One region of the Neobacillus sp. B24 genome, then DNA from elsewhere that is predicted to be linked to it. Evidence: riboswitches for the same ligand, from Rfam matches in the RefSeq annotation. Region 1 holds a riboswitch; each other region holds the start of a gene.

Region 1 (11,081 bases):
GGGTCAATCCTGCTTCTTCAAGTGACATGGTATCAAACATGGCTGCTGCTTTAGATGCTGGTATACTCTCATAAATACCTGAAACTTGTTTCATTTGGTCAATAGATTGATTGCTTTGATTAATCTTTGATTGTTTTTGCAATTCTTCGTTACTATTATTTGAAGTCTCTATTTCTTTAATTTGTTTATTTAGTTCATCAATTTTTTGATCTTTCTCTTTAAGGGTTGTTTCAAGTTTTGTATATTCCTTTTTCCAATAATCAGAACCAACCTGTTTATTACTGTTTTCATCGGATTTTGCCGAGTCAGGGACTATTTGATTAATGACCGGCAGCTTTTGTAAAGATTCCCAAACAGGAATTCCAACAAAATTTAATACAACTGCAACAACAATCACTGTTAATAATAATGGAATCATCCAGAACAAAATTGATCCCCATATTCCTCGTTTGTTCTCCTCCATCAGGCTTCCTCACCTCATACACGTCGGGAGTATCGCAAGACGGCCATTTCATCCAGCATGGCTTGCTCCCTTTGATCCATTTGTTTTTGAAATGCAGCTTTGGACTTTGATTTCCATTGATTCCACATTTTTGCTTCCTTCGATTTCTCAATAAGAAGTTGTTGTTTTTGTTCTACTTCTTGATGAATTTCCTGTGATTTTGATACAAGCAGATTCATCTGTCGATTTACATGATTCATTTCCTCTTGAACTTCTAAAATGTCCCGAACTGTTTTTTGACCTACATGATTGAATTGATTGAAAACATCTTCTTTATGAGCTTCAAGACCAGCCAATTGTTGTTGGACTTCCATTTGTTTGCGTTTTAACGTACCATACTCATTCTGGGCCATTTCCTTCTCTTTCTCTTTAAAATCAAGCACTTTTTGATAAGAAAACTGATATTTCATCTCATCATCGCTCCAAATTGTGAAATTAGGAAAGATTGTGCATCCTCCAGTTGTGAAGATTCGTAAATCCCCTGACGTAAAAATTGATCCATATTTTGTTTTAATCGAATGGCCAAATCAATATCACGATTAGAACCCCTTTTATAAGCACCAATATTGATTAAATCTTCCGCTTCATTATATGCTGCCATCAATTTTTTAAAGTTGGCTGCAGCTTGTAAGTGCTCGTCTGATGTGATTTCGGTCATTACCCGACTGGCACTATTTAATACATCAATTGCCGGAAAAATTCCTTTTCCACCAATCGCACGATTTAAGACAATATGGCCATCCAAAATTCCTCTTACCGCATCCGCAATAGGTTCGTTCATGTCATCTCCATCCACTAAAACCGTATATATGGCTGAGATTGATCCTTTTGGACCAGTACCCGCCCTTTCCAACAATTGCGGAAGCATAGCAAACACGGAAGGTGTATAACCTTTGGTGGTAGGAGGCTCTCCAATGGCCAAACCAATCTCCCGTTGCGCCATTGCAAAACGTGTGACGGAATCCATCACTAAAAGGACATTTTTACCTTGGTCTCGGAAATACTCCGCAATAGATGTTGCCGTTAATGCTCCTTTTATACGAATAAGAGCAGGCTGGTCAGATGTCGCCACAATGACAACGGATTTCTTCAAACCCTCCTCGCCCAGGTTCTGTTCAATAAAGTCCAAAACCTCACGTCCACGTTCCCCTATCAGGGCAATCACGTTCACATCAGCTGTAGTATTGCGAGAAATCATTCCTAACAATGTGCTTTTTCCTACGCCGCTGCCTGCGAAAATACCTACTCTTTGTCCCTTCCCCATCGTTAATAGCCCGTCAATTGTTCGAACTCCTACCCCAAGAGGAGAGTGAATTCGAGGTCTGCTTAGCGGATTAGGCGGCATCGTATGGGTTGGGACTTCTTCCAAACCTAATGGCAATGGTTTCCCATCTAAAGGCTGCCCCAAACCATCTAGAATTCGTCCCAGTAACTGATGCCCAGCCTTAACCATCATCGGTTTACCGCTTGCAACTACGTCACATCCGGGACCTATTGCCCTTACCTCCCCAAGTGGCATTAACAGCACCTTATTCTCCCGAATTCCCACCACTTCAGCTTGAATAGGAATTTGCGAATGTGATGGATAGATAGAACATAATTCGCCTATTCTCACATCTGGGCCTTGAGATTCAATGGTTAGTCCAATGATTTGAGTGATTTTCCCATTGACCCTAACAGGATCAGTATTTCGAACAAGTTTGATATAGTTCTCAGCTGATAAAACCACTTTCAGGCTCCCTTCCAGCCTCTAAAAGTACTTTTTTAATTTCTTCGATTTGGGTATCAATTTGTGCATCAACGCTGCCATATGCCGTACGAATGATACATCCCTTTGGCGAAACAGAGTGGTCCGGAATGATTTTAATTTCTGTTTCACCATTCACCACAGCAATCAGATGAGTCCTCTGTCCCTGAATAAATTCAAAATCATCAGGATGAACACAAACAGTAATGGATTCTTTTTCTTTAAAGCGAAGAATATGTTGTTGAATTAAGTTCACCAGTTGGTCAGGGTTCGCTTCTAATTCCTGTTTTATAATTTGTGAAGCAATGACTGTACTTAACTGTAGTAAAAACGGTTCTGCTTCTGAAATAATCGCTTCTTTTTCTTTATAGGCCATCTGAAGCAATGTCTGGATTTGATCCAGCTTATCTTCGTAATCTTGTTGTACCGCTAGGCGGGCCTCCCGCATTCCCTGTTCGTACCCTTCTTCATAACCTCTCTGTTTAGCTAGGGCTTTTTCAGTTGTCAGCTTTTCCTGATTCTCCTGCCACCATTGTTCAATATTCCTTTTAGCTTCAGCCTCAATTAAACGCGCATCATGTTCTGCCTTCTCTAAGATGACTTTTGCCTCGGATTTGGCATTTTCATTTATCATATCTGCCTGTTGATGAGAAGCGGCATTTACCATTTCTTGCTGATTCTCCGAGTGAAGTTCATTGTTCTTCATCCCTATTGGGATCAGTTTTTGAGAAATGACCTTTACTTCTTCTACTAAAGAGAGGTGTGATGCCTTAAACACTTTAGAGTACGAATTCATCGGTTCCACCTCTGGCTATGAGAATTTCTCCAGTATCCTCTAATCGACGAATAACGGAAACAATTCGGCCTTGTGCATCCTCCACATCTTTAACCCTAACCGGCCCAAGGAAAGACATATCTTCCTCGAACGATTCGGCCATACGCTTGGACATGTTTTCCATAATAACCTTTTTGACATCCGGACTTGATGCTTTTAATGCTAGCAACAAATCCTGATTCTCCACTTCCTGAATAACTCGCTGGATTGCCCGTCTTTCGAGATTAATAATATCCTCAAATACAAACATCTTCTTCTTGATTTCGTCGACCAGTTCAAGATCTTTTGCTCCCAGGTCATCCAAAATCATCTTCTCTGTACTTCTATCTACTCCATTAAGAATGCTGACAATAGAATCAATACCACCAACAACCGTGAAATCTTGGCGAATTGTCGCCGCAAGCTTTTGCTCCAAGAACCTTTCAACCTCTTTGATAACCTCTGGCGAAGTTTGTTCCAGCAAGGCAATGCGCCTTGCCACATCAGATTGAAGTTCACCTGGGAGTGATGACAGAATGATGGAAGCCTGCTGCGGCTCCAAGTGTGCCAATACCAAAGCAATCATTTGCGGATGCTCATTCTGGAGAAAATGATAGATTTGTGTAGCATCGATTCTGCGCGCAAAATCAAATGGTTTAACCTGAAGCTGTGTCGTTAAGCGATGAATAATGGAACGTGCCTTTTCTTTGCCGAGAGCGGACTCCAATACATCCTGTGCATAATTGATACCGCCCATAGATAGAAAATCTTGGGCAATACACATTTCATGAAATTCCTTAAGTACTTCTTCTTTTTCCTTCGAGTCAACTTTTTGAATGTTTGCAATTGCAAGGGTAAGCTGCTCAATCTCCTCTTCCGGCAAATGCTTGAACACTTTGGAGGAGGCTTCCTTACCCATAGAAATAAGCAAAATAGCTGCTTTTTGTTTTCCATTCAACTTCAATGGTGATGCTGTTGCCATGGGCTTTAACCCTCCTCATTGATCCAAGTTCTTATCACTTTTGAAAAATCCTCTGGCCGCTGGTCAAGCAATTTCTTTAACTGATTTTCGACACTCAATTCATTCTCAGCAAAGTATTCATGTTCCTCTTCCTCTACTAGAGGTATCATTAAACTTTCCTCTTGAGGTTCAGAATGGTCTTCTTTGCGTTTCCTCAGAATCCACCAAACGAAACCGCCGGCCAAAACTGTTCCAAGTAATCCTGCACCGGCAATATAAATCCAATTGTTGCCTTGCTCCTTCTCCGTTGCTGTATTTTTTGCTAACGTATGAGGGAAAATGGTAATCCGTTGGTCAATCTCATCTTGAGTAATATCCGGATGACCAAGAGCTGTCCGGACAGTATTGGAAACAATATTCCGAATATTCTCTTCGGTAGTCATTGGTAATGAACCTGATTTTGATGAGTCTGCTTCAACACCAACATTAATCGTAATATCTTCGATTTGATACGGACTTTTAATAATCTCATTATTAATTCGATTGACCTCATAATTTATACGTTCTTGAGTTTCTTCATAATTGTTTTCCCCGCCAGTATCTGTTCCGGAATATCCAGGAACGTCGGTTTCTCCTGTACCGACAACTCCACCCGAACTCGCCGCTGTTCCACTGGATGTCTTTGAACTTTTTTCGGAACTGATTGGAACACCTTTATTGCTGTCATCAGCCGGTTTTACCAGATTTTCTTGAGTTTTTACTTTATCAAAATTCATTTTGACAAAAGTATGGACAAACACCTTATCCGTTCCCAGTATAGATCCTAACAAGTTTTGAAGATTTTTTTGAATATCCCCTTCAATGTCTTTCTGAATTTTCCTCTGTTCTGCATATTTATCCAATGAACCTTCTTCATTATCTGCATCTTCAAGTGCCAAAGTTTCACTGTACTGATTCATAATCGTAATATTTTCGAGCGGAAGGTTTGGAACACTTTTTGATACCAATGTATAGAGTGCTCGTATTTGTTGGGAATTTAGCTTGTTTCCAGGTTCAATCTCAACCATTACGGAGGCACTGGCAGCTTCCTCCTCATCCTGTTTGACAAAAACTGAATCCTCCGGCAATGTTAATATTACTTCTGCATTTTTGATTCCATCGATATTCTTTATGATTTGAGCAACCTGATTTTGCATTGCTTCCCTTTCAAGAATATCGTATTGACGATCTGTGGCCCCAAATGACAGGTTTTCGCCAAATATCCCGTAATTAATTTTGTTGTCTTTTGGATAGCCCTCCGATGCGAGAGTTACTATTAAATCCGGTGCGTCCTTTTTTGGAACAAGGAGCATGGTACCCGTTTCAGATAATTTATAATCTGTATACCCCTGCTTATCCAATTCAGCTTTTATATCTCCTACTTCCCGCTGAGACAGCTGGCCAGTATAAAGTGGCACAAATTCCGGGCGGGAAGCGAAAAATATAAAGGCTGATAACGCTGTAAAAATAAATACGAAAGATCCTATTAGCAGTCCTTTTTGTTTCGTGCTAAGCGCCTTCCAATATGTACTTATGCGCTCCATAGATTGTTTAAGTTGATCTGTCCATGATCGATTCATTTCTCACCCTGCCCAGCTTTCCATCGTTGTTTACACTTGCATCCTCATCATTTCTTGATAGGCTTCTACGGCTTTATCTCTGATGGTAACAGTAAGTTCCAAAGCGACTTTCGCCTTCTGGGCAGCAATGGTTACATCGTGGATATTGTCAATTTCTCCAGTTGCCGCTTTAACCGTCAGTTCAGATGCCTGTTTAACTGTTGTATCCACATTGTTTAAATACCCCTGCAAAACATTAGCAAAGGAGGAGTTTGAATAGTCAGCTTCTGTTTTTTGAAAAGGATTTTGATTGATTTTGATTGTTCCACCACTAATTCCGGAAATATTCATTATAATCCTCCTAACGGCCGATCTCTAATGCTTTTAACATCATCGATTTACCTGTATTAAATGCAGTTACATTTGCTTCATACGCTCGTGATGCCGCAAGCAAATCAACCATCTCTTTTGATAAGTCTACATTAGGCATTTTTACATAACCTTCAGCATTGGCATCGGGATGGTTTGGATCATAAACCAACTTGAATGGGGTCCGATCATTTACGATTCCAGTTACCCTGACACCTTGCAGTTGTGACTGTGTTTGTTTTTGAAGCTCTCCTTGCAGAACACTATTAAAGGATTTCTCTCTTGGTTCCATGACGACCATTTTTCGCTGATACGGTTCCCAATTTCCGTTTATGAAAGTTCCTCGTGTTGAGGAGGCATTGGCAATATTGGAAGATACTACATCCATACGTAATCGCTGTGCGGATAAGGCCGAAGCATTAATATTTAATGAATCAAACAACTTCCTTACACCCTTCCTTTAATTGCAATAGATAATTGTTGAAACTCACTGTTTAATTGTTGGGTTAACGTGTAATACCACAGTGAATTTTTTCCCAATCTCGTCATTTCTTCTTCAATATCCACATTGTTCTGATTGTTTTGCATAAACGTTTCAGTATTTTCAACACTATAGGCGTTTGGCACTTCAGAAGCATTTCCGATAACGACATGACGCGCATCAGTTCGATTGCCAACAAAATTTGTTTGATTTGATAAGTGTTGTTTTAATATATCTTCAAACACAACCTGTTTTGCTTTATAACCGGGAGTCTCAGCATTGGCAATATTATTGGAAATCGCCTGTTGACGTAAACTGGAAGCAGATAATGCCTTCTGTAGGAGGTTAATATTGTTCAAAATAAATCACTCCTCTCCTTTTAAGAGCTTTTCGACAGTTTTCGGTATAATCTATCAAAAAATGATTTCTTTCTCAATATACTATATAGAAAGAGTATAAATCTACCACTTTTTTAATTAAACAGTATGGCAAAAAAGATTTTTGAAAAAACTGTGTCGTTGAGTTTAATTTTACTATCATGCACTAAAATGATTGAAAAATTTAGTTACACCGGATACCCAATGGTTATTCAGATCGGTTGGATCGTTTTCAGCACCAATTGGAGCGTATTTTGCCCCAATACTGGCAATATTGTTTAATCCGTTTCCTAGATAATTTTTACTTAAATTTCGAGCCATATCAGAGATGCTGTCCTCAATTGTTGCGTATGATTTCAAACCATTTCTTCCCATCATTCCTGCAATATTGTTCTTTTCGATTGCAGCCCGTGATTTCCCATTAGCAGATTCGTGTTGGGCAATCGCGGCGATTAACCTAGGGTTGATATTATATCGCTTTCCGACTTGGACGAAGACCTCTCCAAAACCTTTCAGTTTCCCCCCTAATACTTGGTTTAACTTATCTACACTGATGGGTTGGAAACTCAATTGTCCCTCATTCTTTCCTGAACTCTCTTGAGGGGGCATATATGACCGTTCGCTGGTAAAGGGCACATCACCTATTAAATTATTGGGTACATAATTATTTACTTGGGATGGTAGAGAAGTTTGCAGGTCACTGTCGAAAAATAAATCCTGCAGCATCCCCATGAAAAGAGTAGTAAACTCATTATTAGAATTTCCAATTTGAGAAGTCAGTTTTTGATTTCGAGACAATGTATTAATTAACATTGTATTCGTTAGCCATTCATTAACAATTTTCAAAAAAAACACCCTTTCTAATCAAAAAATTCGACTGAAAGACTTCCTTATATAAGAACCACAAAATCTGCGTGGTTACGCAATAAAATTGAGTATAATGGATTATAAAGTTCCAACCAAAATTCTACTAATTTCACCTAAATATTCTTCAGGAAGTTTTGATATATTAATTAATTGTCCGTTTTTGATTTTCCCTTCTACTAAAACAATGTTGTTCGGATCCAGTTCGTTTTTTAATGCAAGTATTTGTTTCTCTTTATATACGACATTTTTCACCATTAAATATGTACTATTATGAAGATTTTCGACAGTAATGCGCATGGGCTCCATAAAGAATGGTTTTCTGCTTTTATAATCTAAAAAATTAAAAACTGTACCACTCTTTTGTTTATCTATCAACAATTGCTCCCGAACCATAATGTTCTTCCTCTCCGCTCACTTGATGTGATTGAAAAAAGCGATTCCGCTTAAATAATTAGAAGCGAGAACGGTTGTTTATACTCAAACGTTCCTTTAATTTACAGAATAGTAAACCGTTATCATTATTTTAATCTATTACATTACTTCCATAACCGAAAAATCTTTTTCGGCTTCGCGCAAAAAATAGGTCGAATTTCCTCCTTTTTTGCGTAATCACGCAAATAATGTTGAAGAGTGTCAACACTAATTAAAACTTCCAAACAAAAAAACCCGCATTACCGAATGCGGGGTTGGATACATCTTTCAAATCAAACCACAGGAAAACCTATGAAAACATTGATCTTTCTTGAGAACGCCCTATTATCGGTAACTGGCTGGCATAGTGAGTTGCACCTTAGCCCCTATAGTTTTGCGTAACTGATTTTCATCAGTATTGCCCTTAACGAGGTGCAGTCCCTAAAACCTTAGCCTCATATCCATAATAGAACGTTTTTACTTCGCCGAATATCCTACTTTGTTCCTAATTGTTGTCGTATTTTATAGGTATTTAGAACCATTTGTGTCTAAATTTGTCTGAAGTTGACAATAGTGCAAGTAATTATTTTTTCTCATCTAAAAATGCACCATTCATTTGCTTCATATATGGTTGATATCTTTTCGACATTTCTTTGTTCACTTTGATTTGATTAAGTGAAATTTGAGTTTCACTAAGACTGGATTTTAGCAAAGGCTCCGCAAGCCTATCAAGAGCAACCATCTCTTCAATCAAACTTTTCGCTTTTGGCGAGTAGTGAAAAGTTGGGTCTCCCGTTTTAATTGCCTCCATCTGATTCATCAACTCATGCCGTTCACTTAGCATCTTTTCAAATTCAGCAAAATCTCCGTCTTTTAATACCTGAAGCATTTGCTTTGTTATATTATGCATTTTTGTAATTATTTCATCTATCATTTTTAAATCCTAACTTTGAGTTTTAGATAATTTCATTGCATTTGTCCAGGTTTCAGTAAGTTCCAAAGCCAACCCTTCTACTTCATCCAAAATTTCTGCCTTTTTATTTAGATTCGCCTCAATCAGACGATTTTTCATATAATCATATATTGATAGCAGCGATTCCGATACTGTATACCCTTTTTTCAACGTAATCATTAACTCGCTGAGTATGTCTTGGGCCCTAAGGTTATAGTTATGGCATTCTTCCAATTTATTATTTTGAATTGCCGCTTTGGATAAACGGATATATTTTACCAAGCCTTGATATAACATTAACGTTAATTCTTCTGGCGTTGAAGTCGTTACTGCTTGCCTTTGATAGGTCTGATATGGATTATTAAAAACCATGTTTTACAACTCCCTTTCATAAACAAATTCCTATTTGATATTATCGGATTTTCGAAAAAAAAGTTAAGCATACATGGTTTAAAAGAATTTTCGTTATGTTTGAATTAGCAATTATAAAATAGTTTTCCTCAGCTTCCAACTTGAAGCACAACTCCAAACCCATCAATCATATAATTCAGTCTTTGAGTATAGGATTTAAGGTTCTGAATTTTAGCTGCATCACCCAGTTTATTAAAGGCTGCGATTTCTTTTGCTAATTTCGAAACTTCCAATTGTAATTGATCATTACGCTTCTTTTCCGCTTGTAATTGTTGATCTTTTCTTAATAGTTTTTCATGAAGTGCTTCCTTTTCAAGATGAACTTCAGATTTAATCGTTTCTATTTGCCGAGCAGCACTTTGATTCATTAATGCCATGTTTGTAAGCTGATACAGGCTTTTAAGCAGCTCATTCAGATTAATCCCTGGCAGTTGTTGAACATTAGAGATAAGTCCTGATAGGATGTCCAATAAATCGTCCTGAATCGGGTTATCTTGTTGTTGCATATGTGCATTCACAGGATTATCCCGAATTACCTCCGTTGATATAACCGGGACTTCGTCCTCTTGAATCGTAATAAAGTTATATTTCTGGTTGATTGGCTGTTTTTGTTCATATTCTTTAATCTTACTGTAGTATTTATAATTGACCGACTGATAACCACGATTTAATAATTGAGCGATTTCATCCAAAATGCCAGTGATATTTAATCCGCCTTCATTTTGGCGTTCTTCAATATATTGGAACATAAATTCAACTTCAACTTTTGACCATTTTCTATTAATTTTCTTGGAAGGATCAAAGGAGTGTCTTGAATTTTGTTTGTTATGGATGCTTATTAGCATCAAATTATTATAGTAAGATACTAAAGTTCCCGGAATAAGTGAATGTTTCTGTTCCAATTCATGAACGAACTCTTCTTCTGTTCTCCCTGTTTGTTGTTTCACAATAGCATCTTTCATTTCGAATATTGCCGATTTTAGCCCCATGTTCTTCTTACCTCCCATTGCCTAATTTATATATTTTTCACAAATTTATAAAGTTGGAAATCATTCTTATCAAACATTTTTTTGATTTGATTAGCCTTTTGTTAGTTGTAATCTACCAAATTATTCGCTGATAAAAAACTTTTTATGGGTGTGTTCAATAAAAATAATAGCTATTTTTCTTTAATATTTATCATATAGTTTCTGGAAGTTTTTGTGAAATTTTATGAATAAGAAGGTAAGAATCTTATATAGAGAAAAAAATCCCCCTCTTTTTTTGTTTGAGGGAGTTTGTTGATTTTCCATATTATCTTTGAAAACGATTTTGTTTCTGTTTCTCAAAACAGTATTGAAGCAATTTTGATTGATTTCGCGGTTCAATTCTCACAAATTTTACAGCAACGTTTGCTCTATCCTGGTCAACCGGTTTATGCAGCCTGATGATTTCGGCATGGAATGGAATCGGTTCGGGGTTGCCATTATTTGAACCTGGAACCATTAATGTTCCTGCAATCATTTCACCTTGGTACAGTTTTAATTCATCACCAACGGTAAATAACAATCCACCCGCACTTATATTAACTGTATAGAATTTGTGGTTTGTG
Region 2 (11,081 bases), 1.3 Mb from region 1:
TGAAGGAATATTAAAGTTCTTAACGGATAAAGGCTATACATTTGTGACAGTGAATACACTTCAAGAAATGCAGACAAATAATTAGGAGATAAAAAGATGAAAACAGAAAAAGAAAAGATGTTGAATGGCGAGCTTTATGATGCTTCAGATCGAGATTTAAAAAAAGAACGGTTAAACGCTCGAAGATTGACCCGATTATTTAATGAGACACCCGAAACAGAAAAGGTCAAAAAAGTAGAGTTATTAATGGAGCTTTTCGGTTCCACAGGAAAGCATATCAACATAGAACCAACCTTCCGCTGCGATTACGGTTACAATATCCATGTCGGCGAAAATTTCTTTGCCAATTTTGATTGTGTCTTTTTGGATGTATGTGAAATTCGCATAGGCGACAACTGCCTGCTTGCCCCGGGCGTACATATCTATACCGCAACTCACCCATTGGATGTAACTGAAAGAATTTCAGGGGCTGAATATGGAATTCCCGTAACGATTGGCAACAATGTCTGGATTGGGGGCAGAGCAGTTATCAATCCCGGAGTCAACATCGGCAATAATGTCGTGGTCGCATCAGGTGCTGTCGTTACAAAGGACGTACCGGATAATGTAGTTGTGGGCGGGAATCCGGCAAAAATAATTAAACACCTAGACGCTTGATTCAATCAGGCGTTTTTTATTTTTCATCGGCAATTGTCACATTAGTTTCGTCCTCCCCTTGATTGATCAAAACGTCCCAACTATCCAATGTTTCATCGTACTTTACCGATTTTACCGCTGGCACCCCCTGTTGGTTAATGGCATCTGTAACCAAGGCTTTTCGAACGGCTTCGGCTTCGGATAAGTCAGCGTTTTTCGGCTTTGTCTCAGGCAAGATTTGAACCTTCTCCGCTTGTGATTGCCCCGGGTAAGATTCGGCTACAATATCAAACCAAACCTGTACTTTATCGCCGACCTTTACTTTTTCTGGAGCATTAGAAAACCAAATGGCATTATAAAATTCCGCTAATCCCCCTGTAGAACTGAAATCTTTGGGCTTGGAGGCAACGACTAGAATCCGGCCGTTCTCTTTTTTTACAACATACCCTTCCATCCCTGGGTCTTTATGTGTAGTGCAGGCGACCAACCACAGGCTAGAAAGGAACAAGACAACTAATAACTTTTTCATTCAGCTGTACACCCCTTTCTTAATTAGACTATCGCATTTAATTGTGAGTTTCATCTCAAATAGTGTTAAAATTCAAAATATATCAAAGAGAGGGAGAGGGGTTATTTGGATTATTTTAAAAATAAGGTTGAAAACGAAGCGGAACTCCGGTCAATTATTGGCTTTCCTAGTGAACTTGCATCCAAAAAGGTCATTTCATATATTGATCGTCATTGTGCAGAGTTTATTGCTAAATCACCATTCCTTGTCATGTCGACGGCCGATGAACATGGCTTTTGTGATGTATCACCGCGGGGAGACAAGGCGGGATTTGTCCATGTTTTAAATGAAAAACAATTCATTATTCCCGAACGTCCGGGTAACAAAAGACTAGATTCATTGCGTAATATTTTGTCCAATCCCAAAATAGGGCTGCTTTTTTTCATCCCGGGATTAGAGGAGACACTGCGGGTGAACGGAAGGGCAGTCATTGTTAAAGATGAAGAATTGCTTGAAGAAATGGCCATTAAAGGAAAAACACCACTATTGGGTATAGGTGTTGAAGTGGAGGACTGTTTCATTCATTGTGCCAAAGCCTTAAAGCGGTCAGGTTTATGGGATACAGGGTCCTGGCCAGCAAAGGACACGCTGCCTTCGGCTGCTAAAATTCTGTTTGAACATGCCAAACTTCCAGATTCCACGGTGGATACCATTCAAAAAAGTCTTGAAGAAAGTTATACGAAGCGGCTGTATTGAGGAGATAGGGGAAATGAAGTTTATTTTCGAGAAGGAAGTATTATTTTACGATACAGCAGGAAGCGGCCATCCACTAATTATCTTGCATGCGATGGGTACGGATCATCGGTCAATGAAGGCTTGGCTTGAACCGATTTTTCAAGATTTGCATGGATTTCAAAGAATCTATATTGATATTCCGGCACATGGGCGAAGTACTTGCAACAGCGTTCAATCTACCGAGGACATGCGCCGTATCATACTAGCGTTTATTGATGAAGTGCTCGTGGGGAAATCATTCAGTTTAATTGGTCACTCATTTGGGGGGGGGATATTGCGCAAGGAATTTTGAACGCAAAGGCGAATCAAGTGACCGGCATCTGTCTACTTGCATCGGCCGTTCATTTGAAAGAAAGAACCTTGCCGGAAAAGGTGGTTAGAGCAAAAGACGAGGAAAGCCTTGCCTCAGTTGACTCGGATATCCGTGCAGCGGTCGAAACGCTGATGGTATATCAAACACACGAGAACCTGGGACGTTTCTTGGAGGAGGTACAGCCTGGACGACTGTTGGCTAATAAAGACTTTCTTCAATCTAATTGGCGTGAGCGGGGTTATTTTTTCAAAGAGACCCCATTTGAAAATCTTACAAACTTGGAACAGCCTGCCCTCGTGATTTGCGGCAAACAGGATTCTATTTGTGGTTATAAAGATCATGTGTTTTTATTAGATAATTTTTCAAATATGAGCTTTGTCTTGCTTGACCAAGCGGGGCATTTAATGACGATTGAAAAAAGGGAAATGGTACAATCATTGGTGAGTGATTGGTTAATAAATATGTAGGAGAATATCGGAGGATTAGACATGAAGGACATTCAAGCATTTGCCAAGCAATATCAGAAGGAATTGGGATGGGACATTAGCACTGACAGCTATCAAGAAAGCCGCGAATCCTTACTGCATAACTATTTATTATTTACAACCGAAGTAGCAGAGGTTGCGGAAGAGCTGAGAAAGTCCTTTAATTTAACGAGTTCATTTATCGAAGAGGGAATCAGTGAGGAAAAGGCATTCCAACTGGCCAAAGAGCAGATTAAAGAAGACATCGGCAAGGAACTGGCTGATTGCCTTGCTTACATGCTGAAGTTTTATAATTTCTTTGATATTGACCTGGAGGAAAGTTTTTATGCAAAAATGGCCGAGGTGAAGGGTCGCAGGAACAAAGACGCTGTGAAATCTGAGGGATAATTGTAAAAAGACAGGATAATCCTGTCTTTACTCATTTATTGAGCTATTCATAGCTGGTACTGTTTTAATTTTATTGAAGAAATAGTAATACTTATAAGCCACGATTAGCAGCAGCATGATTCTGACGAGGAAATGGTCAACCATAAAGAAAGCTATTGCAATCATTACATCCGCAAACAAAAGAATCGTCCATTTTTGCTTTAGGGTCATAGCTCGTTCCCTGACAAAGCTTTCGAGATGGCGTTTATAAATGCCTGTCCCTTTGAACCAGTGCTCAAACCGCTCCGAGCCTTTCACGAAACAGAACGATGCTAGAAGTAACAACGGTGTCGTAGGCAGTAAAGGTAAAATAATCCCCAGCACGCCCAAGCCTAAGGAAATAAATCCAATTACAATAAAAATAAACTTAATGATACGATTTTGAATGATATAGCACCCCTTTGGATGAGGTTTGAACCGTTTTTTCTTATATTATACCATAATACCGGGTTCGCCTTTTTCAATCCAAAGCTTTATCATCAAACAAATAAGACAATACCCCCGGAATTCTTTCTCGGAAGAAACGATAATGATGCTCCGCATCTTCAATCTCTTCAAAGCGGATATTATCCATTTTGCTGCTCAAAAGTCCATATACCTTCCTAGCTAAATCGATGAAAAGCTGACTTGCTTCCGGATCAGCGGGTACTTCTTTCGTTCCTATATCCATATAAAACTTCTCTATTTCTTCAAGGTTCGATTCCTCAATTAATGCCTCAATGGCTTCTTGATTTCGATAGTAAGCCGTTGATAACACAGCAATTTTTCGGAAAATATGCGGATAAATGCATGCGGCGTAAGTAGATATAAGGGCTCCTAATGAAATCCCAGCCATCGCGGTTTCATTTGGCAACGTGCGATATTTACGGTCGATTAACGGCTTCAGCTCGTCAACAATAAAATCCACATAAGCTTCACCATTTCCGGCAGCGGGACTTAAATAGCCCAAAATCTGCTCGCTTAATTTACCATGAGGCCATGGGCAATAATCATTTAAACGTCCATCACCAACCGAGTTTTGGTCAATCCCGACAACGATGATTTCGAGCCCAGATTGGTCCAAGTAATCCTTTAAGCCCAGGGAAGTACCACCAATGGAGCCCTCATCCTCAAAAACATTTTGCCCGTCGTGCATATATAGAACAGGATAACGTTTCGTTTCATTATGATAATTATCAGGAACATACACAGTGATCATTCTTTCTTGCTGGAACGATGTCATATAAACGGAGAATTTCTCTAACAACCTGGCTCACTTCCAATCTAGAATTCTTTCTTAATAAATTTACCACAACGCCAACTTTTTGCCTAAATTTTTCTATTAAAAGTAAATTTCACCCAGTATAATAGGTGGATTAAAAAAATTCCCCACTATATGGAATGATGCAAAATGCTCACGAGGAAAACAAAAAAGATTCAGAGTACACCAACGAAATTGGAGGTTCCAGTGTATATTTTTGCCGGCCGTCAGGATTACCAAACCCCTTCACCAATAGCAAAGAAATATTTTGATGTTCTGGAATGTCCGTATAAAGAATTTGTCTGGTTTGAACACTCCGCCCATTTATTAAACTTTGAAGAACCGGAGAAATTTTATCAAGAATGTTTAAAAATTAAGAAGAAGCTGGCTTGAACTATAATTTGAACTCCTTTACAAGGGGTTCTTTTTATTTTAATAGAATAAAGTGTACGAATGGTGAAAATGATAGAAAAGAGTGATTTGGGTGTATTTTACCATTGAAATCAAAGTAGATAAAAAATAAAATTATAACAGTATAGCATCTGCATACCGTGATATTATTTATATATAATATTTGATTTCATATATAAAGGAGATGTGTAAATGAAACGAATTAGCTTAGCTTGGCAAATCTTCATTGGCTTGGCGTTAGGTATTACTGTGGGTGCGATTTTCTACGGTAACCCGCATGTAGCTGAATTCCTGCAACCAATTGGAACCATTTTTATTCGCCTCATTAAGATGATTGTTATACCAATTGTTGTTTCAAGTATTATCGTTGGTGTTGCCGGAGTCGGTGACATGAAATCACTAGGAAAGCTTGGCGGTAAGACGCTTCTTTATTTTGAAATCATCACAACGATTGCGATTTTCTTAGGTCTTCTATTTGGTAACGTGTTTCATCCGGGTACCGGAGTTGACCGTTCTCAGCTTACAAAAACTGATATTAATTCCTATGTAGAGACCGCCGAAACGACTCAAACGCATTCGATGGTTGATACGTTTGTCAATATTGTTCCAACGAATATTATTCAGTCGTTAGCGAGTGGGGATATGCTGGCGATCATTTTCTTCTCCGTCATGTTTGGACTTGGAATTGCAGCCATTGGGGAAAAAGGGACCCCGCTGCTTAATTTCTTCCGAGGTACTGCGGACGCGATGTTTTATGTTACCAACCAAATCATGAAGCTGGCACCGATTGGGGTTTTCGCTCTTATTGGTGTAACAGTATCCAAGTTTGGCCTAACATCGTTAATTCCTTTAGGTAAATTAGTTCTAGTAGTTTATGGTGCCATGATCTTCTTTATTATTGTTGTACTGGGCATCACAGCGAAAATTGTCGGCTTCAGTATTTTTAAGTTGTTGAAGTATTTAAAAGATGAATTATTATTAGGTTATTCTACCGCAAGTTCGGAGACAGTACTCCCGAAAATCATGGAAAAAATGGAGAAGCTGGGATGTCCAAAGGCGATTACATCGTTTGTTATCCCAACCGGCTATTCATTTAACCTTGACGGGTCTACCTTGTATCAGGCCATTGCCGCCTTGTTTATCGCCCAAATGTATGGCATTCACATGGGAATTGGCGAGCAAATCACATTAGTTCTTGTATTAATGGTTACATCAAAAGGTATTGCCGGGGTTCCGGGTGTTTCGTTTGTTGTATTGCTTGCTACATTGGGCAGTGTCGGCATTCCTGCTGAAGGACTTGCATTTATCGCTGGTATTGACCGGATTCTTGATATGGCACGTACATGCGTCAATATTGTCGGCAACTCCTTGGCAGCCATTGTTATCTCGAAATGGGAAGGTCACAGCCTTGAAGATGAGCCAGAACAACTGGCAGCGTAATGGACCTAATTACAATATAAAAAAGATATAAAAGGTGCTTGACGTCTTATGTCAGGCACCTTTTGTTATCGGGCCTTTTGGCCTAGTTTAACCAACAAATTTTATATTAAAAATTCCAGTTTTCTGCTAGAATGGAGGTATACTGAGATAATTACTGAAAAGCTGTTTCAGTAGGATAAAGAATTTCTTCATTACCTGTAGGAAATCGATAGGGCAAATTTATTGAAAGATAAAGGCGCAAAGCTATAGGGGCTAAAGGTGAAAAATGACTATGCCAGCCAGCTGCCGTTGTTGAGTAATCAGGCGGGACTAATCGATAAAGATTAGTTGGGAGAGGAAATCAATGAGAAAACCGGACATATCATTGGATGACCTAAAGCGAAGTATTTATCTATGGGTCGTGCCGATAATTATTATTGCTTTAATCTTGAATACTATTTTGCAGAATTTATTTGTTGACGACATGTTCGATGCTTTTGTAAATAGTACTCTAACCATATGGTTTCTTATTAGCTGGGTGCTGCTATACAAAAATCGCTTCGTTGTTTTCACCGAGTATTCTAATTTGCTGTTGATCAGTTTTTATCACATTACCACGTTATTTGATGTCATCTACAACGATATCGTTAAATCCGGCGGTGGAGACCTGGGAGATTTCATTATCTGGACACCGTTATTTTTAACGTTTATCTTTTTCACTCTTGGTGTAAAACGAGGGATTTATTTTTCCAGCTTCATATTTATCATTACATTGATAATCGGGATTGCATTTATTGGTCAACTGCCAACTAGCTCAATTGATTCCCTGGTCCAATTTTATTTTGCAAACTTTGTCTATATTATTGTCCTTAGCTTTACTCAATATCTATTCAGGGCCTTTACGGAGGTTGAACTAGTAAAGAAACATGCTTACCTCGATTCATTAACAGGGATTGCAAACCGTCACCAGATTGACGCGTGGCTTGAAAAAAAACTAGCAGATTCAAAAACGATGGACAAGTCGTTTTCGATTATCTTTTTTGATATCGACCATTTCAAATGCGTAAATGACCGTTTTGGCCATAAGGCAGGCGACTCGGTCTTAATACAATTGGCAGAACATATTAAGAATAATCTTGCCCAGCAGGACTTGTTTGGACGTTGGGGCGGGGAAGAATTTCTCATTATTACTAATGAGGTTGGTCATAATGCCTTCCAGCTTGCAGAACATTATCGAACATTAATCGCCGCTCATGAGTTTACTGGAGTCGGAAGTATAACTAGCAGTTTTGGAGTAACCTGGTGTCAGCCAGATGACAGCATTGACTCCTTATTGAACAGGGTTGATAAAGGACTTTATAAATCGAAGGATAAGGGCCGAAATATGGTCAGTATCATTTAATAGGAAAAAACCGCTTATGAAGTGACCCCCATAAGTTGGACTAATAATCCAGCTTAAGGGGGTTTTTTTGCAAAAAAATTAAAGAATAATTCCTTTTCTCATCCCAACTGCGACTGCCTCTGCGCGATTATTAGTGCCAAGCTTTCTTACAACAGACGTTATATAATCCCGTACAGTGAATTCGCTTACACCCATCCACGAGGCCATTTCTTTTATGGAATATCCGTTGGCAAGATGCTGAAGCACCTCTGTTTCACGCTTGCTCAATATGTTTTTTGTCTGTGTTGGGAGGAAGGGAAATGTAAAATACTCGGAAAGCAATGTTAAATAATTATGCTCAAAAGGATATTCTCCAAGATAGCGGTCAACGATTGCACAGCCTACTACCGTATTGAAAAGACAAATAGGAATAATAGCCATGGTTATGTCCAGTTCCTTTACATATTGTTCAGGAAAATAGCCAAGGCTGTCCTCTGTATTAATAAAAGCCGGCTTATTTCTTGTCAGGGCCTGATAAATCGGAAAAATTGGCCGGACATCTTCCTTGATTCCTCTAATCGAAACCACTTTATCGTTTTCAATCAGTAAGACTCCCTCGCCCAAATAGCTAAGTGGAGAGTATATAAAAAAGGCCGCCCTTTGAAACGGAAAGAACTGCATGCACCCGTGCAGCATATTTTCTACCTTTCGTCTCAGGTCAGAGATTGCTGCCGTTTTCTTTAGATGATTATAGACAGCAGGATTCATCATTCGACAAATTTTCCCCCTACATTTTCAGTAATATTTTTTATAATGCGTTCGTTCTACAATAGAGTGAAAGTTCCTACAATTTTAGCCCTACTACTTTTGACAGAATTCTGATTGCTGCGATAATACGTTTTCGTATCGAAAATGTAGGTTGGGCGACGAAATTGTATTGGGACCAATAAATTATGATTGGGCCGGTTAGTAAAGAAATGAATGAAGGTTCAGTCATATTTTATAATAAAAAGCAGCAAAGGGGGAGTATTTTTGAAAAATTTTTCCGAATTAGCCCTGCTAATGAAAGGGAGGGGTGGGTTTTTAGTACCGCTTCTGGCAGCGGTTGCAATTCCACTCATTTATGCACTCATTTATCTATCCGGGTTGCTTGATCCGCCGGAGACATTGCCGGAATTACCAGTAGCTGTCGTTAATCTGGACAAGGGGGCGGAAAACGACGGAGAAAAGCTAACGGTTGGTAATGATCTCGTCGAGGAGCTGAAGAAAGGAAAATTACTGGGGTGGGAGTTTGTCTCAGAAGAGAAGGCAGACAAAGGCCTTAAGGACAACCGCTATTATTTAGTTATTAAGATTCCTGAAGATTTTTCACAAAAGGCAACAACGGTAATGGATAGCGACCCGCAAAAGCTGGGCCTCGAATACATACAAAACGAGGGGAAAAACGGGCGAATTGCCGAAGTGACATCAGGTGCTGTTGAAACAATCAGGGAAAAGCTGGCCACAAAAATCACGACCAAATACGTAAAAAATGTATTTTCAAGTCTTGGTGATGTAGCAGCAGGATTCCAAACCGCCGCTGATGGGGCTGATAAAATCTATGACGGCTCCACCCAGCTTCACGATGGATCCACTCTGCTCTACAATACCTTAACCGAAAAATCACCTGACATTCAAAAACTTGCGGATGGCACAAAGGAACTAGCTGCCGGAACTAATGAAATGTACACCAACCTAAAAGGGAAGCAAGGGAGCATTTCTGAATTGGCGGCAGGGACTAAGGCTTTGAATGATGGGACTAATCAGTTGGTAGGCGGACTTAAAGCAAAATTACCGGATATCCAAAGACTTGCCGGGGGAACCCAAGAGCTTGCGAAAGGAGCAACTGACCTTACAAAGGGAACTGAAACCCTGTTAAATACCTTTAAAGGTAGTTCGGAAGGTTTTAAAACAAAAGTATCAACTGAATTATATCCAGGTAGCCTAGAACTCAAAGCAGGAACAGATAGGACGAAAACAGGCCTAACTGACTTAACTAAAGCCTTAAGTGAATTAAATACAGGACTAGGGCAATACAAGGAACATCCGGCACTTAAGAGTGATCCAAACTTCCAAAAAATTGTTGCTACATTAAACTTTATTGTAACCAATGAGGAAAAATTACCTGCCCTTAATGCCGGCATGGAACGCATTCAGGGTGGTGCCCAAAAGGTAGCAGAGGGAATTGGAGGACCTGATGGTAGTGGTGGTGTAATAGGTGGTATTCAGCAAACTATAGATGCACTAAACTATCAATTAATTCCTAATCCACCAGAAGGTCAAGATACCATATTTGAAGGAGCAACTAAACTAGAAGCTGGTGCCAAGGAAGTAGCGATTGGTACAGCATCAGTAGAAACTGGTTGGAAAACGTTAATTGCCAGTGCCGGACAATTGAACGACGGTGCAAAGAAGATCAAAGACGGTAACCAAACAGTAGATGCTGGCTGGAAGCAGCTAACCGCAGGTGCGAACCAAATTAATTCTGGTATGGTTCAAGTCAACGACGGCACTCAAACTGTTAATACAGGCTGGGGTGAGTTAACTGCTGGTGTTGAGAAACTGGACAATGGTCTAGGGGAATTAAACAGCGGTGCCAATGAACTCGCTACTGGCTTACATGATGGAGCGAAGGAAACAAGCGCCGTTAAAACTGGGGATAAGAATACCGATATGTTTGTATCTCCGGTCGAGCTAGTCGGCAGCAAGGTCAATGCTTACAGTGAATATCGCGACTCTTCTGCGCCGTATTATCTATCACTTGCGCTATTTGTAGGCTTGCTAATCATGACCCTGTTCGTTGATTTGAAAAATTCAACCACAGGAGTTGGCCCGACATCCTTTGCAAGCAGATTAACGACACTTTCCGTGATTGCCATTGCCCAAGCATTGGTCGTTTCGTTAAGTACATTGCTATTCCTGAATCTAAGTGTCACAAGCAGCTTTGCATACATCCTGTTCATGATTGTGACAAGCCTTGCATTTTTAATGGTCATTCTGGTATTGATTTCATTAGCCGGTCATGTTGGACGCTTTATTGCCTTCGTATTAATCATCCTTCAATTGATTATCTCTGGCGGCGATGCGCCAATCGAGGCATTACCGGATTCCTTGCAGGTACTAAGCAAATTTATGCCAATGACCTATTCCGTGTCAGGCTTCAAGTCATTAATTTCATTAGGAGATACCGGCGCAGCCTGGGGAAGTTTACTACTTTTACTAGTATTCCTGGCAATAAGTTTCGTCATTATCTTTGCATGGAATTTATTCAGAACGAAAAATATTGATGACACCGTTTCAGCTTAAAACGCTCAAACAAGAGAGGTTGCCTTTTGGCTGCCTCTTTTTAATGTGCAAAGAAGATTACCTTCCTAAAAATAGACTTTCCTCCATTCCAATTCAAATGCCCGTACATATTTTAGTAGTAT
Region 3 (11,081 bases), 870 kb from region 1:
AACTGGCAATTGGTCGCCAGCCAGTTCCTGTGAAAGTTAACGGTTTGGAGTTCAGCACATTTTGTAAAACGATAAAAAGGAGGTCGCATTTCTCCTTTCAATGCGACCCATTTCTTTATCCAAACACCGGTTCGGTCGCATATCCACTTTCTATGTACCCCACCTATTAGTTTGGACACCGGTTCGGTCGTATAAAAACCTTTTTTACGACCTATCCTTTGTAAAAGAAAGCGGTTCAGTCGGGTATAGCCCTTCTATGCAACCGATCATTTGGCACAGCTTTATTCCTTCCATCTATTTCCGTTTTGAACGCATACCTTTTATTAATGTGCATTGATTTGAATGGAGAAACAGCTCATATGCTTGACTATTTACTCCATAAATGGCAATTCTTCCTTGATCATTGTAGTGTATCCCCCACCCATATTTCTTTACTAATGGTGAAGCACGAAAACACGCTTTAGGTTTTTTGAAAAAATCTTCCCTTAATTCATTTAATTGATCTGAAATTATTTGGTTTTTTATTAAATACGTTTGAAATTGTACATCTTCCTGAGTATATTTGTAGGGATTATTACTGATTAAGTCATATTCAATTGAAGCGATTGTAGGCTTGTTATTTCTTTGGAGAGGTGTAATAGCTGTTGTCACTTCTGAATCCTCAGAGATTTTAATAAATGTATTCTTATAGCTCATACCATTTCTCCTTCCTTTACTTTTCTCTCCTTGATAGTATCCAACTAAGTATCGGTTGGCAAATTCTACATGTAGGAGCTGCCGATGACAAGGACCTGCTACCTTTCGAAACCAACAGCTTTCCACTCTATGGTCTTTTTATCAGCAAATAAGCGATGGTCACGAAGTCATGCCCATATTTATTATAGACGGGCTCCAATATCCTGCTTGAGTGTAATATATAGGGTAATGACTACATTCGAAAGGGAGTGTGAAAAAATGGATAATTCCTTACCAATGTCAAATGCCCTACCGGTTCCTATGGCTTCAAATGTTCTTCCCCAGCCTACAATGGCTTATTCCTATGCTGCTCCTGTTTATGGGAGTTGTTTTCCTGTAAGTGGGTGCAATGAATTTTTACTCATAGTTGTGTTGTTTATTTTATTAATCATTGTGGGTGCAGTTTGTTTCTTTCGGTAAAAAGTGTGATAATATCTATTAAATAATCCTCATCTTAACTCCAGATGAGGATTACCTTTGCTTAAACTTATTGTTGGGCAGCTTGATGCCGCTCCACCCGCTTACATCGCATTGTCCATATTTATTATCACCTACAGCCATCACCGTTCCGTCAGATTTAAGCCCATCTGTATGACGACCTCCCGCCGCAATGGTGTCTTGAGGCCTCCGTTTCACCTTTACCACTGCTTCTTTCGGTGAAGTGTAATCGATATATTACCTCCTTGAAAAACAAAACCTAACTTTTTATTGTATCACTTGTATTTGTTTACACTAACCTGGCCGATATTTATTGGGATACCCATTCATATTGAATATCAGGTAAATTTTCTTCATTTTCGTGTCCTCTACCAATGACAGTGAATCCATTCTTTTCATAAAATCGTTGTGCTTTTTCATTTACTTCAAATGTATATAAGGTTAATCTCCCACTTGATTGTTCTTTTACCTTGTCTAGTAGTATTTGACCTATACCGATTCCTTGATAATCAATATGAATATAAAGCTGGCTTATCTCCCTTTCATTATATGCAACCATTCCAACTACTTCGTCATCCATTAACGCTAAATCTATTTGGTACTCCTCAGGCAATATATGATTTAAAAAATAGAGATGATTTTCAAAGCTATGAATTTCTTTCTGGCCAATCGCCCGTTCCTTACTATCCCGCCACATTTTTACTGTCTGTTCAGCGTACTTAGGAAGATACTCAGTTATTATGAATTTGTGTTTGTTCACCGGAATACTTCCTTAATCATATGTTGTTTACTCGCCACTTTAATCCCCCCATTATACAAAGTATTAAGCATCGTCACTTTTATGCTCGTTCATACTGAGCGATTTTTTATTACTATAATCAACTGTATCTCCAATAAAAAAGAAGATCATTCTTTAATAGATTTGATGATCATAGTAGTCGGAAATTTCCTTGCCTTGTATAGAGAATAATAACGATCAGAGATTCCTTCATCAACTGTTTCAAATCCAGATGAAACATCACTTTCTATGACAGACTCAATTGTAAAACCTGCTCTTATTAGCTCGTTTATGTAAGTTGCCATCTTTCGTTTGGGTATTATAACGGGTGCATCTTCTCCCTTAAATTTTGGATATTTAATAACTCCTTCATTTTGATAAGAACCATCAAGATAGATTTGACCGTTCTTGCTTTTTAAATGAGCGTAGAGAGGATGATCCCAACTAAATATAAAGTATCCACCAGGTTTCAAATAAGAATGGATAAGTCCAAAAGTAGCAGCAAGATTTGTCGTCCATCCAATAGCATATATAGAGTAAACTGCGTCAAAATATTGCTTAGGTATCCCAATGTCCTCTTCCATTGGTGCACAGAATAAATTGGCTTTAACATCCTTAAGAGTATCTTTTGCTGCTGAAATTTGAGCTTCGGATAAATCAATACCCCAAAGTTCACCGGCCCCTTTATCTGCCATATATCTCAATGAATGACCGCTTCCACAACCAATATCAAGAACTTTTTTATTTATTATTTCATCAAAGAGTCCTAGCTCGTCTTCGGTTTGTGCAAAAGGACCATAATTAGGTAATGCATCCTTCCCATTAAAATGATGTGCTACTATATCCCAGCTGTTTTTGTTTTGTTTAAGAATTTCTGCGGACAATCAAATTCCCCCATTTATAAGTTTTATTATTGATTTGAAATTCAGTATAAACCTGAAAGGCCACACCGAATTTGTCTATTACATCTCCAAAATAGCTCCTTGTTTGTTATTGGATTTCTTATATGATGACCGTTATAAAAAGTACTTTTTGTTAATCTGGATAAGGCTACAAAAATAGGGGCTGCTTCATGTTGAAACGCCCCTGTTGAAAATCTTATGTATTATTTAGGAAGATCAAGCTGCCATGATACCCCGAAACGGTCATTTAGCCAGCCAAACTTCTTACTGAAGCCATAATCACCAATTGGCATTAGGGCCATTCCACCATCTAACAATTTTTGATAAAGATTGTCAATTTCCTCTTCAGTATCACAAGTAACATAGATTGAAAAGGAAGGTGTGAAGGTAAACTGATGTTTTATATTACTGTCAATACAGATAAAATCCTGTCCTTTTAAGGAAAAGGCAGCCTTCATCACAGTTCCTTCGTCCCCTGACTCATTCGCTCCGTATCGAACCAAATTAGTAATATGGGAATCATCAATAAGGGAGGTATAAAAATTCATTGCTTCTTCAGCCTTGCCATCTTGAAACATTAAAAACGGTGTAACCTTTGACATGTTCATCCACCTTTCAATTGAATATGTAATACATTTATTATAGTGAATATGATCGTTGAATTAAAGCTTCCCTTTGACGCAGGAGGAAAATCAATCCTTTTTCCTCGTCTTCATAATGCCAGTTAAGTGAAAAAAATTAAGTCTCCCAATCCGATTGGTTTATTTTCAGTAATCCTAATTTCAATAACCGGTCCAGCCTTGATAAAAATATATACCTCTTCTAATTTTAAGATAATGGATGTTAACACTGGACTTTCTCCATTTTTAACTCCATATCCAATTACCTGGTTTATAACATTCGGTTGAATAAAAAAACTTGAACTCTTTATTATATGCCTTTGACAGTGACTGCCCTCCATATACTCCAATGGCTTAGGAGTTTCCTTTTCCTTAACCAACAGTAAGTCATCCCCAGCCTTGTCTTCCATCCACTCTAAACTCCAATACTTTACTTCATGTGTTTTTGGATATTCTATTGCTAAAATAGGAGTAGTTGGATGAAGAATAAGCTCCTTGTTGAATTGATGGATATTGAGTTGATTTGCATATATTCCTGATAATGTACAACCCTTAATCGACTTAACATCTTCCCATTGAAGTTCCATATTTTCACGCCCTTGTTTTAAAGAAAAATCCTTTTCTAATAAAAGAAGCGTTAACCCTGCTTGGGCAAACGCACCCTATAATGTAGATGAAGAAACTACTAATATGAAAATGGCGATCCTTCGTTATGGAAGAATCGCCCTCTGTCGTTTATATATCACTCTTATTTGTCACTATTTAAAGGCAAGAGTATGCTTTAAAAAGCTTTTCTTATAGTCGAACCATTCTAATGCGACCAAAAATAATCTTCTTTCCAATAATTCTTCTTCAAAGAATTTTAAGTTATTTTCATATTTTTCAAGAACTGCAGTCACATATAACTCTACTAAATTTTCATTACTTAGTTCTTTCACATCAATAAATGGTTCTTGTGCACAAGCAAGAGCAGCCACAGATAACACCCCTAAAATATGTTCTATTTTAGGCAGCTCAGCCGTCATAGTTTAGAACCTTAGACCTGAAGCTTTGCGTCCCAATCTTTCGAATGGTTTGCCTTTATCTAAATATTATTATTTTTAAATTATATTACATTTTTGAAATGAATTGTAAAAAAAGTTTAATAATACTATAAAAATATTTGTTTTTAAGGCACACTAAAATCATGCACGGTTTAAAATGCTGTCGAAACATTCAATTATGAAATATGATTATAAAGGTATGATACATACTATTTTCCGTTAGGAGGAATGCGTTGTGAAAATGGAACATGTGGGGATTAAGGTAAAAAATATGGACGAGTCTTTGGCGTTCTATCAAAACATCCTCGGGTTGGAATTAAGAAATCGTGAGTGGTTAACTGACTCTGTTGAGCTTGCCTTTTTATATTTCCCAGACCAGCCAAGTGTAGAGATTGAACTTGTCTATGGCGGCGGTTCGGTTGATAACGAAGGAATCGTCAATCACTTGGCTTTTACAGTTGAAAATATTAAAGCCGAACTCTTACGCTTAAAACAAGCAGGGATCCAATTAGTAGATGAAGAACCTCGCAGCATTTTAAATGATACCGTTAAAATTGCCTTTTTCCAAGGTCCGAACGGTGAGAAGCTGGAATTGGTTGAAAGATAAGTAGCAATAAACAAAAGTGCCAGATACCCTTGCCTGGCACTTGTTTCAATCACTTTTTTACTTTTATATTTTCTGGTATGGTCTCCCAGTACTTCGGGTCTTCTAAGCCAAGCCGCCAAATCCCGATTCCCCGCAGGTTATATTTTTCAACAAGGTTTAGCTTCACCTTCAAACTTTTACTGTTCTCAAACCATACCTGGTGGCTGTGATGTTTTTCATCTACGTAACTAAAGTGTGGAGTTTGCGATTGAGTGTCCCAAATCACCTTCGCTTTAAATTTTGTTTTCTGTCCCATTAACTCTTCATACGAGCTATATTTGGATTCACCTGAAGTTGTATCCCAATCCCATCCATAACCAGCGATTCCAAGGAGAATTTTTGCTGGTGGTACCTTATGCTTCAAGGCATAACGAATGGTATCTTCTGTCCAGTCGACTGATGCTGATGGACCGGGTTTTGTTCTGGGATTATGTTCATCGTATGTCATAACCATTAATCCATCTGAATATTGACCAAGCTTTTCGTAATCAAACCATGGTGACCAGGGATTTGCGCGGGAATCACCCGTGTTTGCCGGGACTGAAACTGTCACTACTTTTCCATCAGAATGAAGGGAATCAGTCAGTTCTTTTATCATTCCACTAAAAGTATCCCGGTCATTTAACTGCAAATTCTCCATGTCAATATTGATTCCATCATAATGAAACTGATGGATTTCATTACGTATACTCTGAATAAAAACAGCCCGATTACGATCGTTATCGATTACTTTACTCGCTACCTGCTTGCCCTTCTCGACGGTTTCATAAAAAAGATTATGTACAACCATATATACCTTCAGGTGTTTTTCATGAGCACTTTCAATTATCTTTCGTTTATGCTCTGCTGTAACGGAATCTATAAGACTGCCAGGGCGTTTATCATCAAGCTTATACCAAAAAGGGGCAATGCTGCTTAACCTGGAGGATTGGGCGTCAACTGTTGGCTGAGATCCTGGATACGTCCCTTCCTGCTCTGTGTAAAACCCTAACACTTCACGAGAAGTTTCCTTTATATTGTCAGCCTGTTTTTTTTCCGCCTTGCCGCAGGATGATAATAATCCGATGCATAAAGAAATGATGATGAATGATTGATACCAATTTCTCGCCATACTACACCTTCTTCTAAGTTGTATAGTTCTTAAGGTGCTGAGAAAAGTTGTAACTTATTCACAGTGATTTGGCTTCATTCGTAGTAAATAGAAATTGATATTAACCAATATGAATTTATTGCGAAATAATTTTTAGGCGGAGAATTTCCTGCTAATGTAAAAATAGACCTTCAAATTCCAATACAATTTGAAGGTCATTCTGCATTACATTTTTAATGTTTGTGAAAGTTAACGGAACCCTGTTGGTCTCTAATACCATCCACTTTGAATAAAAAATTTATTATACTTCTTTCTTGCGAGAGGACCTGGAAGTTTCTTTACGTTTACCACTTGTCCCTTTTCCCACAAATCCCCTATTCCCTTTATAGTTTCGCGTTTGCTTTTCCCGTGGCTTCTTGGAATATTGCGGTGCTTCGGATGTTAGCTGAATCGGAACTTCCCTCTGGTCCTTCGATAACAATTTCAAGGCAATTGAAACTAACGTGGTCGAATCGTATTGATCTAACAATTCGGTTGCTGCTTGTTTAAACTCTGAGTATTGCTTTTCTTCCACCAATTGTATCATCTTTTCTACTGCAGCTTGCTGTATAGACTCCATTGCCTCTGCTACCGTCGGTATGGATTTGCGCTGGATTTTCCCTTTTGATGCTTTTTCAATACTGTGGATCTGTCCAGTTTCTCTCGGTGTAGCAAAAGTAATCGCAATTCCCGTTTTACCTGCTCGTCCCGTTCTGCCAATCCGGTGAACATAACTTTCTGGGTCTTGAGGAATGTCAAAATTGTAGACGTGGGTAACCCCTGACACATCAATCCCCCTCGCAGCCACATCGGTCGCGACTAAAATATCGATGGTTCCCTCACGAAATTTATTCATCACGACATCCCGCTGCCGTTGATTTAAATCACCGTGCAGGCCATCAGCAAGATATCCTCTTTTATTCAATGCATCGCTTAATTCATCCACGCGCCTTTTTGTCCTTCCAAAAATCACGGCTAATTCTGGATTACCCACATCCAGCAGACGGCAAAGGACTTCAAATTTATCTCGTTCCTTAACCTCATAATAAACTTGCTTTACACTTGGAGCGGTAACTTCCTTCGCTTTTATCTTCACTAACTCCGGATTGTTCATAAACCTTTCCGCAAGGTTTTGAATCGGTTTTGGCATAGTGGCAGAGAACAGCAAGGTTTGTTTTTCTTCAGGGGTTTCACTAAGGATTCGTTCGATATCCTCTATAAAGCCCATATCTAACATCTCATCCGCTTCGTCCAAAACCACCATTGAGATACGATCTAACTTAAGCGTTTTACGTTTAATGTGGTCCAGAAGTCTTCCTGGTGTTCCCGTAATAACGTGTGGAACCTTTCTTAATGCTTTGATTTGGCGGTCTATTGACTGCCCTCCATAAATAGGGAGAGAATTTATACCCATGTATTTCCCAAGCCGATTAATCTCTTCTGAAACCTGAATAGCTAATTCCCTTGTCGGCGCAATGGCAATCGCCTGAACATATTTTTTGCTCTTATCCAATTTCTCCAAGATTGGTATGGCGAAGGCAGCCGTCTTTCCTGTGCCTGTTTGTGCTTGACCAATAATGTCCTTCCCTGTCAAAGCTATGGGAATGGCTTTTTCTTGAATAGGAGATGCTTCTTCAAATCCCATATCCGTAATTGCTCTTTGAATATGTTCACTAATGTCCATTTCATGAAATGTTGTCATTCTTCAAAAACCCCTTCTATGTTTTCACTATTTCTTATATTGGGCAAAACGTCTTCATGAAATGCATATAAGGATGTTTTTTGCAACGAAGTTGATGTTCGTGAATATCCTGGTTATTATTATTAAAACTATCTTTATCGTTTGACAAAGTCTAAATTTATCATTATCATCAATTCAAACTTAATAACGGGGAGATAAGTTTGAAAATTTATGTTGATGCGGATGCATGTCCGGTAAAAGATATCATTATCTCTGAAGCTAGGAATGCTGACATTCCTGTTATCCTTGTCACTAGCTTCTCTCATTTCTCTAATACGCAACAACCATCGGGTGTAGAAACCATTTATGTCGACTCTGGAGCAGATGCTGCGGATTATCGGATCATGAAGTTAGCTCAAAAACGAGATATAATCGTTACGCAGGATTATGGTCTTGCTTCGCTGGGTTTAGCAAAAGGTTGTGTGGTACTTCACCATAGTGGGTTTCGCTATACCCATGAAAACATTGACCAATTATTACAAACACGTTATTTGAGTGCAATGGCTCGAAAGAGCGGAAAGCGTACAAAGGGTCCAAAACCATTAACATCAGAAGATAGGGAGAAATTTAAGAAACTTTTCAAATGTGCAATTTCACTATAAATTAGGTAATCCACAATATATATGCTACACTTGGTTTACCATTTGATTTACCGTTTTCAGGTACCCTACTCATTAGTGAGTGGGGTTATTTGTTTTCCTAAGAAAGTGAAAAAACAGACCCTAAAAAGAGTCTGTCCATGGTTAGAATTATTATTAAGCTTTACGAACGTTAGCAGCTTGTGCTCCACGTTGGCCTTGCTCAACATCAAAAGTCACTTCTTGACCTTCTTCTAATGTTTTGTACCCTTCGCCTTGGATTGCTGAGAAATGAACGAATACATCTTCTCCACCTTCGCGCTCGATGAATCCGAAGCCTTTTTCGCCATTAAACCATTTTACTTTACCTTTTTCCATGTTTGTTGCCTCCTAGTGTGCTTAGCATACACATTGTATTACTATCCTTGCTCTCAGTGATCATCAAGACGAAAAGTTTTACTAATACAATCCTTTACACCGAACAAAAATAATTGAATTTTATAGTAGCATTATTTAAAATTCTTTGCAAGGAACCCCAAGTTAAAACCTATTTAACATTAAGAACAGGCCTCGACTCACTTATTTCCCTACAATTGGCAATGAATTCAAAAACAAGTGCCAGGCACCCTCCTATTTCTGTAGGCTGGGCTGCTTGGCACTTGTTCATCGTTCTATTTAAAAAATGATTGGAAAAGCAAATGTCACGAATGCTGCCCAAAGTCCGTAGACCGGCAAATACTTCGTAACAGCATCCTGGATTGTTGAAAGTCCAGATTTGTTTTGCAGAAAACGCATATAGGATAGCATAATCCAAATTAGATTTGCCCAGATAAGGATGTTTACCCCTAAAACGGCAAGTCTATTTGGCGTAATTCCATAGGAAGAAAGTCTGAACACGATGGCTGACAAAGCCACACTGTCAATGATTAGCGCAAGGACAATTAAGGCAAAATTGATATAGTCCGAAATGGTCTTTTTCTCGTCAGAGTCGCTTTCAGTAATGGAAAATATGGTAACGGCCAAGACACCAAGGAGTATTCCGTTGAAAGCGATCAGGAAATTGCGGTCCAAGAATGGATTTTTTCCGACCCATATAACCGTAATGAGATAGACGAACAATGTGACCAAGACAAGCGGACTAAAAATTTTTGCTATATAGGGTGTAATATTCTTAGCCAGTTTAAGATTCATGGATACTAGGTAGGCAGCCACAATAGCAAGTGCGGCAGCACCAAATAAAACGACGTTACTAAAATAGAAGTCTTCGATACTCATGCCAACAAAGCTAAATAACCTCATGGTGAGTACCGCCAGCACCATTCCGCTAACCGCCATGCAAGCGTAGAGAATACCATATTCCAAATTAAATTTAATATAGGCTAATCTTGCACTGCTTTTTGAAAATTGATTTCCTGTAAAGGCAAGCCCCAGCAATACCCATAAGAATATTGGGAGATGTAAATAAGCAAGAATAACACTGTCTGAATCATTTAGTGGCAGCGTATTAAGGTAAAACCCAGAAATGAGGAACAACGCTGCAAGGGAATAAATAACACTCTTTTTTGGAGTATTATTGTAAACGAAAAAGGCAGCAATAAAGGGAATGATCCCATAAACCAGGTTCATTGGTGCAATTGCCTGCTGTTCCACAAAATGAAAAATGATCCTGGTGCAGATCCCGGCCAGAATGGCTAACATGCCCATGAACAAGAACCCTTTTTGAAGCAAAGAAGATTTTTCAGGATTCTCCTTCTCCTTGAAATGTAATCTTTCAAACCAAACGCCAAGAACCAGAGAATCCGGATTTTGTTCCCATGCATTTAAAAATGACTTTTTAAACGCTTTCGGGTCTTTCCTATAGATACTCTCCAGTTCATGAGGGTCAGCCATATTTTCAATAATTAAATGGCTAATGTCCATTTGTATACCTCCTCTAATTATGGTTGTAAGTACTCCACAATCTTTTTTTATCGTTATTATGATTTTGATTTTAATACAATATTTATTGTTTTTCAATAAATATTTATTAAATTAAATAACTTTTTTATTGAATTGTTATGTATAGATTTTAAGTGACTAATGGCGAAAGACTTTGGACTCATAAAGCAGAAGCCAGCCGCCTTGAAACCAGATTGCCGCTTGCTGAAGAAAACAAAAAAGGAGGTTCCCTGCATAATACACATGCAAAAACCTCCAAGCGCTAAAATTAACCTTCAAGAACCAGGAACTTACGATTCACCCCAAATAGCCTTTGTATAGGCTATACTCAGTCCCGCTCTTTCCATATTATTTTGACTGATAGAACCAAATTTTGCTTGTCCCACCATTAAACTGCAATTTTGTAAACTGGCTTGGTAGATACGATGCTTTATTAATGCACTCTGAATTCCTTTATTTCTTTTATTTGGCAAGGTTGCGGCAGCCGCTAAGGTAGCTATACCGTCTTTAATAAACAAAGCCGCGATTCCAGC

The links. A riboswitch is a leader RNA that binds a small molecule or an ion and turns the genes downstream of it on or off. The one in region 1 is predicted to bind cyclic di-GMP.
Region 2: linked by a shared signal. The riboswitch ahead of ACZ43M_RS05340 (GGDEF domain-containing protein) and the one ahead of ACZ43M_RS11980 (hypothetical protein) in region 1 are both predicted to bind cyclic di-GMP.
Region 3: linked by a shared signal. The riboswitch ahead of ACZ43M_RS16105 (hypothetical protein) and the one ahead of ACZ43M_RS11980 (hypothetical protein) in region 1 are both predicted to bind cyclic di-GMP.

The regions. Positions count from the first base shown of each region.
Region 1 covers NZ_AP035777.1:2,417,253-2,428,333, reverse strand. The annotation lists gene ACZ43M_RS12030 (hypothetical protein) at 1-463, opposite strand, end outside; gene fliJ (flagellar export protein FliJ) at 478-912, opposite strand; gene fliI (flagellar protein export ATPase FliI) at 909-2,231, opposite strand; gene ACZ43M_RS12015 (FliH/SctL family protein) at 2,215-3,045, opposite strand; gene fliG (flagellar motor switch protein FliG) at 3,029-4,045, opposite strand; gene fliF (flagellar basal-body MS-ring/collar protein FliF) at 4,051-5,643, opposite strand; gene fliE (flagellar hook-basal body complex protein FliE) at 5,674-5,973, opposite strand; gene flgC (flagellar basal body rod protein FlgC) at 5,984-6,433, opposite strand; gene flgB (flagellar basal body rod protein FlgB) at 6,439-6,831, opposite strand; gene ACZ43M_RS11985 (glucosaminidase domain-containing protein) at 7,009-7,695, opposite strand; gene ACZ43M_RS11980 (hypothetical protein) at 7,795-8,109, opposite strand; cyclic di-GMP riboswitch class I at 8,475-8,560, opposite strand; gene fliT (flagellar protein FliT) at 8,711-9,061, opposite strand; gene fliS (flagellar export chaperone FliS) at 9,071-9,451, opposite strand; gene ACZ43M_RS11965 (hypothetical protein) at 9,580-10,479, opposite strand; gene ACZ43M_RS11960 (flagellar brake protein) at 10,784-11,081, opposite strand, start outside.
Region 2 covers NZ_AP035777.1:1,078,257-1,089,337, forward strand. The annotation lists gene ACZ43M_RS05285 (hypothetical protein) at 1-85, shown strand, start outside; gene ACZ43M_RS05290 (maltose acetyltransferase domain-containing protein) at 97-657, shown strand; gene ACZ43M_RS05295 (YobA family protein) at 674-1,165, opposite strand; gene ACZ43M_RS05300 (pyridoxamine 5'-phosphate oxidase family protein) at 1,271-1,900, shown strand; gene ACZ43M_RS05305 (alpha/beta fold hydrolase) at 1,914-2,231, shown strand; gene ACZ43M_RS05310 (hypothetical protein) at 2,228-2,719, shown strand; gene ACZ43M_RS05315 (hypothetical protein) at 2,741-3,124, shown strand; gene ACZ43M_RS05320 (YbaN family protein) at 3,152-3,553, opposite strand; gene ACZ43M_RS05325 (alpha/beta hydrolase) at 3,624-4,409, opposite strand; gene ACZ43M_RS05330 (hypothetical protein) at 4,554-4,796, shown strand; gene ACZ43M_RS05335 (cation:dicarboxylate symporter family transporter) at 5,007-6,254, shown strand; cyclic di-GMP riboswitch class I at 6,457-6,544, shown strand; gene ACZ43M_RS05340 (GGDEF domain-containing protein) at 6,598-7,635, shown strand; gene ACZ43M_RS05345 (response regulator transcription factor) at 7,714-8,385, opposite strand; gene ACZ43M_RS05350 (YhgE/Pip family protein) at 8,647-10,959, shown strand.
Region 3 covers NZ_AP035777.1:3,289,255-3,300,335, forward strand. The annotation lists gene ACZ43M_RS16070 (DUF6157 family protein) at 295-696, opposite strand; gene ACZ43M_RS16075 (YjcZ family sporulation protein) at 955-1,155, shown strand; gene ACZ43M_RS16080 (RCC1-like domain-containing protein) at 1,207-1,371, opposite strand; gene ACZ43M_RS16085 (GNAT family N-acetyltransferase) at 1,484-1,933, opposite strand; gene ACZ43M_RS16090 (class I SAM-dependent methyltransferase) at 2,080-2,835, opposite strand; gene ACZ43M_RS16095 (VOC family protein) at 3,057-3,455, opposite strand; gene ACZ43M_RS16100 (hypothetical protein) at 3,578-4,060, opposite strand; gene ACZ43M_RS16105 (hypothetical protein) at 4,232-4,498, opposite strand; cyclic di-GMP riboswitch class I at 4,479-4,562, opposite strand; gene ACZ43M_RS16110 (VOC family protein) at 4,758-5,123, shown strand; gene ACZ43M_RS16115 (glycosyl hydrolase family 18 protein) at 5,173-6,273, opposite strand; gene ACZ43M_RS16120 (DEAD/DEAH box helicase) at 6,554-7,993, opposite strand; gene ACZ43M_RS16125 (YaiI/YqxD family protein) at 8,194-8,634, shown strand; gene ACZ43M_RS16130 (cold-shock protein) at 8,788-8,988, opposite strand; gene ACZ43M_RS16135 (DUF4153 domain-containing protein) at 9,286-10,530, opposite strand; gene ACZ43M_RS16140 (GNAT family N-acetyltransferase) at 10,839-11,081, opposite strand, start outside.